2 regions of the Pilosibacter sp. NGB245 genome follow, and region 1 is predicted to be linked to the other one. Evidence: riboswitches for the same ligand, from Rfam matches in the RefSeq annotation. Region 1 holds a riboswitch; the other holds the start of a gene.
The links. A riboswitch is a leader RNA that binds a small molecule or an ion and turns the genes downstream of it on or off. The one in region 1 is predicted to bind FMN.
Positions count from the first base shown of each region.

Region 2: another riboswitch for FMN. It lies ahead of ACXMYH_RS14420 (ECF transporter S component); the one in region 1 lies ahead of ribD (bifunctional diaminohydroxyphosphoribosylaminopyrimidine deaminase/5-amino-6-(5-phosphoribosylamino)uracil reductase RibD).

Region 1 is NZ_CM171584.1:3,037,065-3,044,580, forward strand. Features, by position in the region: gene ACXMYH_RS13535 (bifunctional 3,4-dihydroxy-2-butanone-4-phosphate synthase/GTP cyclohydrolase II) at 1-618, opposite strand, end outside; gene ribE (riboflavin synthase) at 745-1,443, opposite strand; gene ribD (bifunctional diaminohydroxyphosphoribosylaminopyrimidine deaminase/5-amino-6-(5-phosphoribosylamino)uracil reductase RibD) at 1,466-2,575, opposite strand; FMN riboswitch at 2,878-2,992, opposite strand; gene ACXMYH_RS13550 (metallophosphoesterase) at 3,038-3,790, opposite strand; gene ACXMYH_RS13555 (ABC transporter ATP-binding protein) at 3,787-4,875, opposite strand; gene ACXMYH_RS13560 (ABC transporter permease) at 4,947-6,749, opposite strand; gene ACXMYH_RS13565 (extracellular solute-binding protein) at 6,733-7,516, opposite strand, start outside.
Region 2 is NZ_CM171584.1:3,233,332-3,240,847, forward strand. Features, by position in the region: gene ACXMYH_RS14405 (deoxycytidylate deaminase) at 1-211, opposite strand, end outside; gene ACXMYH_RS14410 (L-threonylcarbamoyladenylate synthase) at 275-1,345, opposite strand; gene ACXMYH_RS14415 (creatininase family protein) at 1,715-2,524, opposite strand; gene ACXMYH_RS14420 (ECF transporter S component) at 2,592-3,227, opposite strand; FMN riboswitch at 3,414-3,532, opposite strand; gene ACXMYH_RS14425 (polysaccharide deacetylase family protein) at 3,607-4,770, opposite strand; gene ACXMYH_RS14430 (M18 family aminopeptidase) at 5,103-6,413, shown strand; gene ACXMYH_RS14435 (N-acetylmuramoyl-L-alanine amidase) at 6,552-7,280, opposite strand; gene ACXMYH_RS14440 (threonine aldolase family protein) at 7,424-7,516, shown strand, end outside.

The DNA.
Region 1 (7,516 bases):
ATGTTTTTCATGGACACGGCAGTAATCCTGTAGTTCCTTGATCGTGATAAATTTCAGTCCGTACTCCTTCGCCAGCTTCCACAGGTTTGTGGTCCGCATCATGGTTCCGTCTTCCTCCATGATCTCACAGCACACGCCGCACTCGGAAAGTCCCGCCAGACGCATGAGGTCCACAGTTGCCTCGGTGTGGCCGTTTCTCACAAGGACACCGCCACGTCTTGCCACGAGAGGAAATACATGACCCGGTCTTCTGAGATCCTGAGGCTTTGTCGCCGGGTCCACGCATTTCATCATCGTGTAAGAGCGCTCCGCCGCGGAAATTCCTGTTGTCGTGTCCACATGGTCAATGGAGACCGTGAATGCCGTGCAGTGGTTATCCGTGTTCTCGGATACCATCTGCGGAAGTCCCAGCCGCTCTGCCACTGCCGCGCTCATCGGCGTACAGATCAGTCCCTTTGCGTGGCTTGCCATGAAATTGATATTTGCCTGTGTCGCGAACTCTGCCGCGCAGATCATATCTCCCTCATTCTCCCGGTCCGGGTCATCTGTTACGAGAATGATCTTTCCCGCCCGCAGATCTTCGATCGCTTCTTCGATTGTGTTGTATTGCTCGTTCATATTTTCCTGCCTTTCCAGAGCCTTTTATTAAAAGTTTTTCTTTCAGCAGGATTCCTACTGCTGAAACTTTAACCGCTCTGATCTCATATTTTCTGGATGTTTCTAAATATCTTCAAAGCATCTGTTTTAAAATCCATATTTCTGAAGAAACTCCATGCTGAGCCCCGAGTTCCCCTTTGCGTTTCCCGCAGCATTTTCATCGTCAGGCATTTTTCCCCGGTCCGCACCGGAATTTCTTCCGATATCCACAAATTTCTGAATATATTTCCCCACAATGTCGTTTTCCAGATTGACCGGATCTCCTGCTTTTTTCTTCAAAAGCGTTGTCTCCTCGCCGGTATGCGGGATTACCGACACCGAAAAGTTCCTCTTTGTCACCGCCGCCACCGTGAGGCTGATCCCGTCGATGCAGATCGACCCTTTTTCCACAATCAGATCCAGGATCTTATCTGTACATGCGATCGTGACCCAGACTGCATTCTCTTCCCGTCTCATCGATTCGATCTGACCGGTTCCGTCAATATGACCGGAGACGATATGACCGCCAAACCGACCGTCTGCCGCCATGGCCCGCTCCAGGTTTACATAACTTCCATCCTGCAGTGCTCCTAGGCTGCTTCTCCTCACTGTCTCCGCCATCACATCGGCGGAAAATTCATTATTTTTCATATTCGTGACCGTAAGGCAGACACCATTGACCGCGATGCTGTCACCGATCTTTGTTCCTTCCAGGACTTTTTTCGCTTTTACCGTCAGTGTACCGGAATTTCCGCGCAGGGAAAGTGCCTTCACCTGTCCGAGTTCTTCTACGATCCCTGTAAACATGCCCTTACTTCCTTTCCCATCTTCAATCTACCGAATATCTGAGCATCAGATCATCCCCGATCGTCTCCATCTGTCTCAACGTCAGCATCACGGCTTCCGCCGGATGCGCCACACCGATCCCGGAAACCGGAGTCTTCGCACCGGCACCGCCGAAGATCTTCGGGGCGATAAATGCACAGATCTCGTTTACGATCCCGGCTGACAGCGCCGCGTCATTTAAGGTACCTCCGCCCTCTAAAAGCACGCTGTCGATGCCCTGTTTTCCGAGATATTCCATGAGCTTTCTAAGATCCACACGCCCGTCTGCGTCCGGGACCGACACAGTCTCCACGCCGGCCGTGTGAAGCTGTTCCTCTTTCTCTTCCGCTTCTTTACAGCCTTCCCCGGAATGCTCCCCCGCATATGCTACGATGGTCCGGTACTCCTTTGCCGTCTTCACGATCTGTGAATCCATCGGGATCCTGAGTCCGCTGTCGCAGATGATCCGCACCGGACTCTTCAGCCCGGGGATCCGGACGTTTAACATCGGATCGTCTGCCAGGACCGTGCCGATCCCCGCCATGATCCCCATATACTGGTGGCGCAGCTCCTGCACCTTTTTCCTTGCGCTTTCTCCTGTGATCCACTTGGAGTCGCCGGTCCGCGCAGCGATCTTTCCGTCCGCCGTCATGGCGTATTTCATGACTACATAGGGCGTTTTCTTTGTGATGTAATGGAAGAATACCGGATTTAACGCATCGCATTCCTCACGCATAAAGTCCTCTTCCACCCGGACTCCCGCTGCTCTTAAGATCGCCGCTCCTTTTCCTGCTACCAGGGGATTCGGATCTCTTGAACCGATCACAACTTTTGCGATCTTCTGCTCGAGGATCGCCTCCGTACAGGGCGGTGTCTTTCCGTAATGGCAGCACGGCTCTAACGTCACATAGAGTGTCGCGCCCTCCGCGCTTTCCGTAAGCGACGCAATGGCGTTTCGCTCCGCGTGGAGTTTTCCGCACCGCTCATGATAACCTTCCCCTATGATCCTTCCGTCTTTCACGATCACAGCTCCCACGAGGGGATTCGGACTTGTCCAGCCAAGTCCCCCTTTTGCAAGCTCAATGGCCCGCAGCATATAATCCCGGTCCGTCATCTTTTTCACTCCTTTCCGCAAACCTGCCTTACGGGCGCAAGCAGGAAGTTCCATAGGAATTTTCTGTTAAAAAAAGCCCTGTAAAGCAGATGCCTACAGGGTTTTCCATATTCGGTCCGTTGTTTCATTCGGAAATATAAATTTCCGTTATTCCCAGCTTTTCCCGGATCCCTTTCATTAAAAAAGCCCTGAAACAGTTTCCTATTCCAGAGCTACTGATCCGATCTTCCGTGATCCGGAATTCCTCGATCCCATCCTCTTTTTCGAGCACCGGATCGCTTCCGCATATCACAAACAAACCTGAAATTCTTCTTTCATCCAGACTATACTGTCGGCCCCGGAATCTCACCGGATCATGCCTCTCGGCTCGCGGGCTTTACCGCCGGTAGGGACTTGCACCCTGCCCTGAAGACTTATTATTGAATTGTCCTATCGCTGACCGTTATTTTCATCAGCGGTTGTTTACAATATACTCCCGTTCTCTGCATTTGTAAAGTATTTTCGATAGGAATTTTTGTCATTGCCAGACAATATTTCCAGACAGCCCAATCCATACCCCTGACCGGCTCCGCAGTCCAGAAAGATCTTATCGTCCCTTATGATCATATCTCCCGCGTACTGTGTTCCATATTTGAATGTCGGCGTGTGTCCCACTACGGCAGTCATTCCCGCTGGAAGCCGGTTATCCGCGTCTGGTGATTCATATCGGTTTATGAGGACATCATAATCCGCTGTTTTTCTTTTCCCACCGGGATCTTTTTGCACTGCCAGAAGTTCTTTTTTCATTTCATCATCCGGCGCTCCGTGAATCAACACATACTTTCTGCCGCAGATCTCCATGGCTGCCCAGAGCGGCATCGTTTTGATAAACTCCAGAACCTTCCTGCGTCCTGTCTCTGACAGCATATTCATCTGCCTGATGATCCCCGCCCCGTCTCCGGCCACCCAGGGCCGCATCGTGGAATCCGGGATCCCGGCCGCGCGGTCTGTTCCAAAATACTGTAAGAGCCGCTGTTCATGATTCCCTCTCAGCGCCAGAATATTCTTATGTTCCATCACAAAGCACAAAAGTCCCAGGGAATCCGGTCCTTTCGCCACAAGATCCCCCAGGATCACCATCCGATTCGCATCCGTAAACCGGATCTTTTTCAGTATTTGCAGAAAGGGAATAAAATATCCATGAATGTCACTCATCAGATACAGGTTCCCGCTCATGCCGCTGTCTCCGGGCCGTACACATAGAGACGGTCCCCTTCCACATTCACGTAGCCTTCCGTGCCTTTTTCCAGATAGTTACGGCTTAAGAAGCAGAGCGGTTCTCCCATTCCCATCTTCGCCATAACGCGGTAATAATCCCCCTCGAAGGAGGAATACTCGACCGCCACCGGAAAACTGTTCTCCTGCCGCTCGTTTCCGGTCCACACCGTGTTCTCCGCGCGGAAGCGGACAGTCACCATGTCATCTTTGCGGATTCCGTTTCTTCCGAGTGTTCCGCAGACACTGCCACCGAGATCGATCTGCGTGCCGCCATCCTTCCTCGCGTATCCATGTACCCGGTTTCCGGCACCTAAAAGAGCCGCCACCGACTCCGTTCCCGGATTCCTGTAACAGTTTTTCGGGGAATCGATCTGGTCGATATTTCCCTTGTTCATGATCACGATCCGGTCCGCCATCGCGAACGCCTCCGATGGGTCATGGGTGACGTGAAAGACGGTCGTCCCAAGCTTCCGGAACAAGAACGCCATTTCGGTTCTCATCTCCACTCGGAGCTGGACATCCAGATTGCAGAGCGGCTCATCCATCAGGAGAATATCCGGCTTCGTGATCAGTGCCCGGGCGATCGCGACTCTCTGCTGCTGACCACCGGAAAGCTCCGCCGGATACCGTTTTTCCAGTCCCTCCAGATGCAGAAGCTTTAAGAGCTCCTGTACCCGCTCCTCGATCTCCTCTTTTCCGGTTTTGCTCCGCTTTAAGCCGTAAGCGATGTTATCATACGCTGTCATATGTGGCCACAGTGCAAAATCCTGAAACACCATGTTCATATGGCGTTTCTCCGGCGGTAGGACTTTTCCCGCCTCAGAGATCATCTGCCCGTTCATAGTCACGCGTCCGCCATCGGGAGCCAGCATGCCTGCGATAATGTTCAGCAAGGTGGACTTTCCGCAGCCGGACGGACCCAATACGCTGATGATCTCGTTTTTATGGACTTCCATGCTGATTCCCTTAAGCACTTCCGTCTTTCCAAAGCTTTTTGTCAGATCTTCTATTTTTAAGATGACTTCCTGTTTCTGAATCTCCATATATTCCTCCAAAAGCAGTTAGCGTGTACCCTATAAAGTCTCCCACTGTATCTGCTTTATTTCCTGATCGTCTAACTATTCTGTACCTTCATCGTTACCCGCTTATTTTCTTTCTGCCCCCGGAAGAGCTTCACCACAGATCCGGCTGCTCTTCTTCTCTGGAACAGCTGAGAATAAAGCGGTAAAAGCTCCATCAGTAAAATGAGAAGGACCACGATTCCGCCGCCAAACACCGTTGCCGCCGCAGAATATCCGAATTTCAGATTTTCCACTCCTTTGCTGATGTAGACCGGCAGTGTCTGATAGTTCGGCGGATAGAGGATCGTATTGATCGCAAGGTTGAACACGCTTCCGCCAAATGCGGATAAAAATGCGGACAAAACGGTTGCTTTTAAGAGCGGCCAGAGAATCGTCCGAATCCGCGTGATAAGACCGGCGCCGGAAAGCCGGGCCGCAAACAGGATCGGTCTCGGGATCTTTGCCATACCGCCGGTCAGAACTCTCGTGATGACCGGAATCGCCGCCGCAACGCTGGCAAGGACAATGATCCTGGGCGTTCCGTACATCTTAACCCCCACGGATTCGATCCATCGCTGGTTCCATACAAAGATATAGCCGATACCTAAAACGACTCCCGGCACTGCTAACGCAACCAGGGACAGCACATCGATCACGCGCTTTAAAACGAAGTCTGAATAGTTCAGCACATAGGAAACGAAAAATCCGAGAACCAGCCCAATGATGGCTGCCGCAAAGGCAATCATCAAGGAGTGTTCCAGACCATTTAAGAGCTCTTTGCTGTCTACGATGACCTTCTCATAATTCTTTAACGTGAAACTGAAATTTGCAACGGAGATCGAGTCGGAGAAGGACATGACCACTGTGGAACCAAGCGGCACGAACAGTGTGATAAATGCCAGAAATGCCCCTAAGAAATCGAGGATGATCCCGACTCCAAATGCAGGGCGGACCGGCACCGCCTTCACGGTTCCCGTATCAAAGAAATCATACCGTTTTTTACCAATGATCCTGTACTGGACGATCATGGCTGCGATGATGATCAGTACCAGATAGAAGGATAACACACCTGCCATATCCAGGCGGATCGGGGAACTGTAAAGCGCCGTATAGATCGCGTATGGCAATGTCGGGAAGCGATATACTCCGGAGATCGCTGCCGGAAGTCCGAAATCACCGATCGTATCCATAAAGATCAAGATCGCCGCGGAACAATAGGCCGGAATGCATAAAGGTGCCTGCACAGTCTTCCACTCTTCCCACGGAGATGCCCCATTCATTCTTGCTGCCAGAGACAGCCGTTCCGGTTTCCACTCCAGGGCCGCCTTGATCGTCACATAAGCAAAGGGGAACTTGTTGAGTACCATGATAAACACCAGCCCCGGAAAGCTGAATACCAGACTGTTTATGTTGTTCCAGTGAAGCCAGGACCTCGCGATCCCGTTTCCGGAAGCGAAATAGACCCAGCCTTGGGCAATGATGAAGGACGGCATGATCATCAGGATCCACGCCGCGATGTCTAAAAGTTTCGCTGTCTTAAACTCCCATTTTACCCGGAAATTTGCAAGAAACGCCCCAAACACCGTACCAAAAAATGTTGTCCAGATGCCAAGAGACATGGAATTTCCGAGTGCCTTATACCAGAGCGGTTTTTCAAAGACCTCAAAGAGCAGGCTCATTCCATCTGCTTTTTCCGTATTTCCAAAAAATCCGGGACTTACGATCTGTAAAAGAACGGCCCCCAGCGGCAAGATAATTAAAACAGCAAGCACGGAAAGGACGATCCAGCCGATCGCCCCTTCTGCCTGTCCTCTATGTGCTGCGCTTCTTAATTTTCCACTATTTCGCGGACTCATCTGCAAACCACTCCTTGATCTCTGCTTCGTGTTCAGATGCCCAGGATGCCTCTGCATAGACAAGCTTTCCATCTTTCTCGCGATCTTCTTTTTCGTTTACACCTGCAACGGACGGTTCAAAATATCCTTCATCTCCCGCATCCACCAGCTGCTGCTGTGTCTCCGGCTGTAAAAGGAATTCGATGAATTTCTTCGCAACCTCCGGCTGATCCGTCTTCGCGCTGATCGCTGCCACACGTACAGATGCCGGTGCGCCTTCTTCCGGCCAGATGATGCTGATCGGCTCTCCGGAAGCGATCATGCCGTATGCGTTGCTCTCCTGAAGTCCTGCCACCGCGATCTCACCGCTGGCAAGCGCCTGAACCACCTGCGGATTCTTTGGGTAGACCTTTAAGCCATTTTCGAACAATGAGCCGAAGTACTCTTTTCCGCTGTCCATTCCCTTCGAGTTGAAGAAGTATGACACGAAGGGATATGCCGGAGCCGCTACGCTCGGGTCTGCGATCCCGATCTTATCTTTATATTCCGGTTTTGCGAAGTCTTCCCAGGCCTTCGGAGCTGTTTCTTCTGTGAAAACATCATTCCTGTACGCGATCACGCCTGCCGCGTGTGCCCCGGTCGGATAGTATGCCTTGTCCGCCGGAACGATCTCCTTAAAGAAATCGGTGAGGTTTCCCGCATTGGATGGTTCCCAGTCTGTGAGAAGCATTCCCTTCTTTCCGAGAGAGTTGATACTTGGCATGGAATCCAGCCATACGATATCCCAC
Region 2 (7,516 bases), 200 kb from region 1:
ACGGGTCCTCATCCATCTTATCCCACGGGAATTCATCATCGGAACAGCCTTTCGGAAATCCGTTGTAGCCCATGGACAGGATCTTATTGTCCTGACTCACGATGCAGGCACCTACCTGCGTATTCGGATCTTTGGATCGCATTGCGGAAAGCTTCGCAACTCCCATGAAATATTCGTCCCAGGTAATATATCCGTCTCTCTTCTCTGACATGGTTTCTCCTCCATCTCTGTGATGATCTATTATTGTATCACGATGTAACTGTTCCATGGATTTTTACACATTTATAATATGATATCCCGCTGCCTTGCACAGGCGGTTCATGATCGCCTGGCCAAGCTGGTCCTTGGAAAAGCTCTCTGAGAAGATGCAGTCTACCTTGCGCGCATCAAAGTCACGCAGCACCGCAAACAGGTTGTGGGCAACTGTCTCCTCATGTTCTCTGCTTCCGATCACCTCAAGATTTCCATCCAGATACAGATCCCGGCTCTCCTCGGTGCAGATGATGCCGACTTTCTTTCCCTCGGCCTCCGCCTTCTTTGTCTGCTCATTGATATAAGCCACGACCTTGTCCATATCGCCCTCGACCAGCGTCATGTCCGCCTTCGGGGCATAATGGCGATACTTCATTCCCGGCGCTTTCGGCTTAATATCTCCGCTCACCGGTCCCAGGATCACCGGATCGATATCAACCTGCCCCAGTGTCTCACGGAGCATCTCGATCGTGATCGCCCCCGGTCTTAAAAGTGTCGGAACCTCACTCGACACATCCACGATCGTGGACTCCACGCCGATCCCAACGGCACCGCCGTCGATCACCATCTCGATCTTTCCGTCCATATCTTCGATGACATGTTCCGCCTTTGTCGGGCTCGGTCTTCCGGATGTATTGGCACTCGGCGCCGCGACCGGAACTCCCGCCAGATGGATCAGGCAGTTTGCCACCGGGTCAGACGGCATGCGGACCGCAACGGTGTCAAGACCACCGGTCGTTCCGTAAGGCACAATGTCTTTTTTCGGAAAGATCATGGTCAGCGGGCCCGGCCAGTATTTTTCCGCCAGTTTCCGCCCGGCTTCCGGGATTTCCTTTACGATCGCCGGGAGTTCCTCCATACAGGAAATATGGGCGATCAGCGGATTGTCGGATGGACGTCCTTTTGCCGCATAGATTTTCTTTGCCGCTTCCTCATTTAACGCATTCGCGCCGAGACCGTAAACAGTCTCGGTCGGAAATGCCACAAGGCCGCCGTTTCTTAAGATCTCTGCCGCCTCCAGAAGCCCCGGATTCTTTTCCAGTGCTTCTCTTGTCTTTTCTTCTTTTCTGATGCGAACTACTTTTGTATTCATATTATGCACTCTCGATTCTCTTATCAATAATGTTTGGAGCCGGAGTCTCTTTCCCCACGCTCTCAGAACTGCCCTGCGCCTTGAAATTCGCAGTATTTCTGCATGATCCCAGTTTTTTCTAATGATAAAGGTGCTGCACAAAACGCAGCACCTTACTTTGTTTAATTGCGTATTCAGTTTAGCACATGGATGTTATGGTTGCAACAGATTTCCGGCGGATTTACTGGCTCTCCGTCAATCCTTCCGTTACAGTACACGGGCACTCCATGCCCGCGCACTGTAACAGGGTTTTGCCGATGCTTCGCATTCCAAATCGGCAAAATCCGCGACCATAACGGTATCATACGGAATTTTCAGTTCAGAAAATTCCTATCCGTGAAAAGTAACATCCTTCCATCTTCTTATCTCTTTCAGTCCGGAAAGGATCGACTCCACAAAACTGTCGTAGATCTGATTGCCTTTCTCTGCCGTTGCCCCGCTCGGGTCTCCGCCGATCCCGATCGGCTTTCCATCCTCGGTTTCCCACTCTTCCGATACCCAGCCGAGTGTGATCGGTCCGTAAACAGTGAACGTCTTGTTTCCCATAAATTTCTTCGGGATCCCCGCCTCAGAGGTCTCCAGTTTTACCGTCTCCGGCCGTTCCGCGAGGACCATCGATGTCTCCATCTCTCCTCCATGGAAATCCCAGACATTTCCAAGTGTCACAGTATCTTTCACCGCCTGATTGCCAAAAAATGCACCGCAGTTGATGATAAATACGGCAATTCCAAGCTCACTTCGAAGTTCTCTGCTCAGCACCTGGATGATCGGAGAATTTCCGCCGTGGCAGTTTAAGATCGCGATCTTTTTAAAACCATGATGAGCCAGCCCTTTGCAGATGTCATACAAAACGTGGTAGAATGTGTCCGGTTTCAATGTCACGGAGCCGCAGAAATTGATGTGTTCCGTGCTGAGTCCCACCGGAATCAGCGGGAAAATGAGCATCGGATAGTCCGGGATCTCCCGGTCCAGCGCTTCCTTGATCCGTCTCGCTGTTCCCTCTGCAATGATCTCGTCCGTGCCAAGCGGACACTGGTTTCCATGCTGCTCCAATGCCCCTACCGGGATCATGACTACCGTCTCATCTTTATCGACCTGTTCCATTTCCAGTCTTGTCAGTTCATTATAGTACCTTACCATTGTTTTTTCTCCATTCAGTGCCTTCAAACCAATGTTTTCTTACAGTCAGCGCAGTAAATGCGCAGACCTACTGAATCGTTTCAGTTTTCTTCTCTCTGTGGATCCCGGAATGAATGATCGCACTGACATGCTTGTATACAAGCGCCGTCACGATCGCATTCAGTCCGCATTTTACAATGTTAAACGGGATGATTGCGAAAAGAGCGAATGTGTAAAGGTTTGTGATCGCCGGGTTGATCTTTGTTCCCATCGCGATGATATTCTCGATTCCGCCGAAAGCAACTTTTGCGTAGAACGGAAGAGTGATCGCACAGTTTACAAATACTGCACCGATAACTGCACAGAATACACCGACAACAAGAGCGATCATCGCTGTCTTTTTCGTCTTATGTCTGCGGTAGATCAGAGCTGCCGGCACGGAGAACATACAGCTTCCGATGATGTTTCCAAGCTCACCGACATAGTAAGTGCTTGTTCCGTTTAAGAGCAGTTTTAAAAGATTCTTCACGATCGCAATGAGTGCCGCCTGTGCCGGTCCCATGGCGAAACCACCGATCAGTACCGGGAGCTCTGCGAAATCCAGTTTATAAAACGGCGGTGCAAACGGAACTGCCACCTGGATCGTCTCCAATACGGCTGCGAGTGCGCTGAACATGGCGATCAGCACGATGTTTCTGACACTTAATACTTTGTTCTGGTTCATAATGATCCTCCTTGTACGTGTTGTTCTTCTGCAGAAATACCGGATAGGGGCACGGTATCGTAACAAGGAATTGCTGTGCAGGAAAAAATTCATCGGAATGTGCCCCGGCACGTTCTCGTTGTTATACAAAAAAGATCCCGGACAATTAAAAAAGTCCGGGACCTGTATCTACTATATCCTGTCATACAATTTCTTCTCTCATCCAGACTATACTGTCGGTTTTGGAATTTCACCAAATCAGCTGCTCAGCGCAGGTCGCGGACTATACCGCCGGTGGGGAATTTCACCCCGCCCCGAAGAACGATATTTATTTGTTCGATAACAGAATATCACATTTTTATTTGCTATGCAATCATTTTTTATCCGTGCAAGTTCCCCCTTAGCGGAAATGTCCATAGGAATGTCCTGCTGCCATTCCGCCGCGAAGCTCCGCCATCTCGCTGACAGTCACAAGCTGGTAACCTCTCTTTGTAAGCTCCGGGATCAGCGTCTCCGCTGCGATCGCGCTCTGCTCATAGAGATCATGCATCAAAACGATATCCCCGTCTTTGACCTGGCTTAAAACGGTATCGATCGTCTTCTGGGCATTTCTCGTCTTCCAGTCCAGAGTATCTACCGACCATACGATCGACGGCATTCCTGCCTTCGCAAGAACTGCTTTGCTCGCATCATTGATCTTTCCTCCCGGCGGGCGAACTCCTTTCGGTGCATTTCCGCCTGCTGCAACGATCGCATCACGGGTCTGGTTTAAGCTCTGCAAGATCTGACCTTCGGACATATTTGTGAGATATGTATGCGCCCAGGTATGGCTGTTCGTCTCACATCCGAGATCCGCCATGCGCTTTACCGTGGATGCATAAGAAGCCACACGATTTCCAACCATAAAGAACGTTGCTCTTCCGCCATTCGCCTCCAGCGAATTCAGAATACGCTCTGTATATTTGGATGGTCCGTCATCGAAAGTCAGCGCCACCATCGGTCTTGTTGGATCAATTCCTCCATTCTTCGGTCCCTCCGGAGCTGCTGCATCTTTTTCTGTCACAGTAACCCAGATTCCGTCCACGCGAAGTCCCTGTCCTTCTGTTCCGGCAGTCTCACCATTTTTTACCGGAGCTGTCCATGACCCATTCTGGAATACTGAGTAATAAACATCATAATGATCTTTTAACTGCCCTGTGAGCTCCATCCGGATCGCCTCGAGCGGCATCCCCGTCTCGATCGTTCCGGTCTCCGCCATATTTTCCTGCCAGGAAAGCCAGCCGGAACCGCTTAAATTTACCTGATAAGAAAGTGTTCCGCTCATTCCCTCCGGCTGTCCGGAAAGACTCGCCCGGATCGCCGTCACATAAGTCCCGTTTCCGGCACGTTCCGCCGTCTGGTCTCCGTGGTATGCGCTCCAGCCGACTCCATGCTCAAATATTCCGTACACAGCTCCCATATCTGCCGCATATACCGGTTTTGTGTTCATTCCTGCTGCCGTAAAGCATACAGCGACGGCCGCAGCTGCCCCACAGATTGCCCGTCTGATTTTTTTCCAATCCATTTGTTCCCCTCTTTTCTCTGATGCTTTTCACCATATTTCCTATTTCCATATTCTAACATGAAAATACAAATAAAGGTATCTTTTCCGCGTTTTTTCTCAATCTTCATAAAATCGTCAGAATTTAACTATTCACACCGTCACAGTTACAGAAACGGGGCTATTTCGAATTGGTTTTTCGATATAGCGAACACGGCTGTCAGCTGCTGTAAAACGGTACCCGCCTGTTTCATCACTTGCGCACAGCATAGCGCAAACTTGCCTATCCCGTATTTTTCCTGTATAATAAGATAGTATGACTTACAGGGGTTATTATCGAAAGGAGTAACAAAAACATGATTCAGAATCTGAACGAAGAATTATTTTCTTTTATCAAAAAGAGTCCGACTGGTTTCCATGCTGTTCATGAGCTGGCAAACTACCTGACTGAAGCAGGCTTTGAGTGCCTCGCTGAGGGAAATACCTGGAACCTTGCTGAGGGCGGCAAATATTTTGTAACCCGCAACCAGTCCGCGATCATCGCATTCAAGGTATCCCGCAAAGATTATTCAGGCTTCCATATCGCGGCAAGCCACAGCGACTCCCCGACTTTAAAGATCAAAGAGTCCTCCGAGATGAATGTTGAAAACCAGTATGTAAAATTAAATGTTGAAAAATACGGCGGAATGCTCTGCGCTCCGTGGTTTGACAGACCACTCTCCGTTGCAGGCCGTATCATCGTAAAAGATGGTAATCGTCTCACAACAAAGCTGATCAATGTTGACCGCGATCTTCTCATGATCCCGAACCTCGCGATCCACATGAACAGGGAAGTAAACGACGGTTATAAATACAACATCCAGAAGGACATGCTCCCGTTATACCGTATGAGCAATTCCGGCAAGGCATTTAAAGAAATGATCGCCGAGGAAGCCGGTGTTTCCGTTGATCAGATCAAGGGAATGGATCTTTTCCTCTACAACCGCATGGAAGGTACGATCTGGGGCTGCGACGGCGAGTTCATCTCCGCTCCGCGTCTTGACGACCTTCAGTGTGCATTCACATCCACGATGGCTCTGTTAAACAGTGAGAGCGACCGCTGCATTCCGGTCGTTGCCGTATTTGATAATGAGGAAGTTGGAAGCGGCACAAAACAGGGCGCCGGCTCCACATTCCTTTATGACATCCTTCGCCGCATTAACCGCAGCCTTGGAAGAACAGAAGAAGAGTATCTCACTTCCCTTGCTTCCAGCTTCATGGTATCTGCGGATAACGGACATGCTGTACATCCGAACTACGCGGATAAGACAGACCCGACAAACCGCACATACTTAAACGGCGGTCTTGTGATCAAACACAGTGCAAACCAGAAATACACAACAGACGCTGTTTCCGCTGCAGTTATGCGCTGCCTCTGCGAGCGCGCAGGTGTTCCGTATCAGGAGTTCTTAAATCGTTCCGATATTCTCGGCGGTTCCACTCTCGGAAACATCTCCAATGCACAGGTTTCCTTAAACACAGTGGATATCGGACTTCCGCAGTTAGCGATGCACTCTCCGTATGAGACTGCCGGTTCCAAGGATATGGCTTACATGGAAAAGGCATTTGAAGAGTTCTTCAAATCTGCGATCCGCGCCGAAGGTGACGGTACACTCGTACTCGAATAATTTTTATAAAAATGCTCCGCCGGAAATTCTCGCATTTCCGGCGGTTTTTTATCCTTCCAATGCAGAGGCACGCCGGAAATGTTCCTTTTCATATTTTCGTCCTGATCAGTATTTCACTATTTGTGCAGTTTCCCATGATCATTTTCTGCCATTCAGATACTCCGCCACTCCCATATGGATCGTATATGCCAGCTTATCCTGATATTCCCCGCTGTTCAAAAGTCCTGCTTCCTTTCGGTTGCTCAGAAACCCGCACTCCACGATCACGATCGGACATTTCACATGCAGAAGAAGATAATAATTGCCATTTGCCTTCGGAAGTCTCCGGTTCTGTTCTCCAAGGACATAGCTGAACCTTTTCTGCAGGATTTCCGCCAGCGCTTTGCCTTTTGCTGAATCCCGGTAATAAAATACCTGGCCGCCGGACACGGATTCTTCATGATAACTGTTCTGATGGATGCTGACCACAAGATCCGCGCCGCTCTCTTCAATGATCTCGCACCTTTTTTTCATATCTGCCATTTTTTTCCGGCTATCCGTATCTGAATAAAGTCCTGTATCCGTTTCCCTTGTCATGATAACCCTGATATCATCCTGCTCTAAATATGTTTTTAACCGTTTTGCAACAGCCAGGTTGATGTCTTTCTCCAGGCTTCCGTCAACACCGACTTTCCCCGGATCTGTTCCTCCATGTCCGGCATCAATCACTACCACCGGCATCTCTTTTATGTAGGCATCGGTGCTCCCTGTCACATGAATGCTCCCATATTTTACTGCCAGGATCACTATTCCAAGCAGGCAGAAACCAAGAACCGGCTCTATCAGATTCCGCTTCATGCACTGTTCTCCCAAAGTTTTGTTTTTCATAACACTCTATTTTCTCCCTCATCGAATTATGTGTGATCCAGAGGTCCCTGTTTTCAGATTCTTTCCCTTACTTTCCTGCATTGACACATCAATATGTCATCTGTATAATAGAGTCAGACAACGCGAAAGGTCAGGTTTATGACATGGCAAATGAAAAACTGAAATTTACCTGTGACTACATGGAGGGGGCTCATCCTTTGATCATGGATGCACTTCTCTCCACAAATATGATGCAG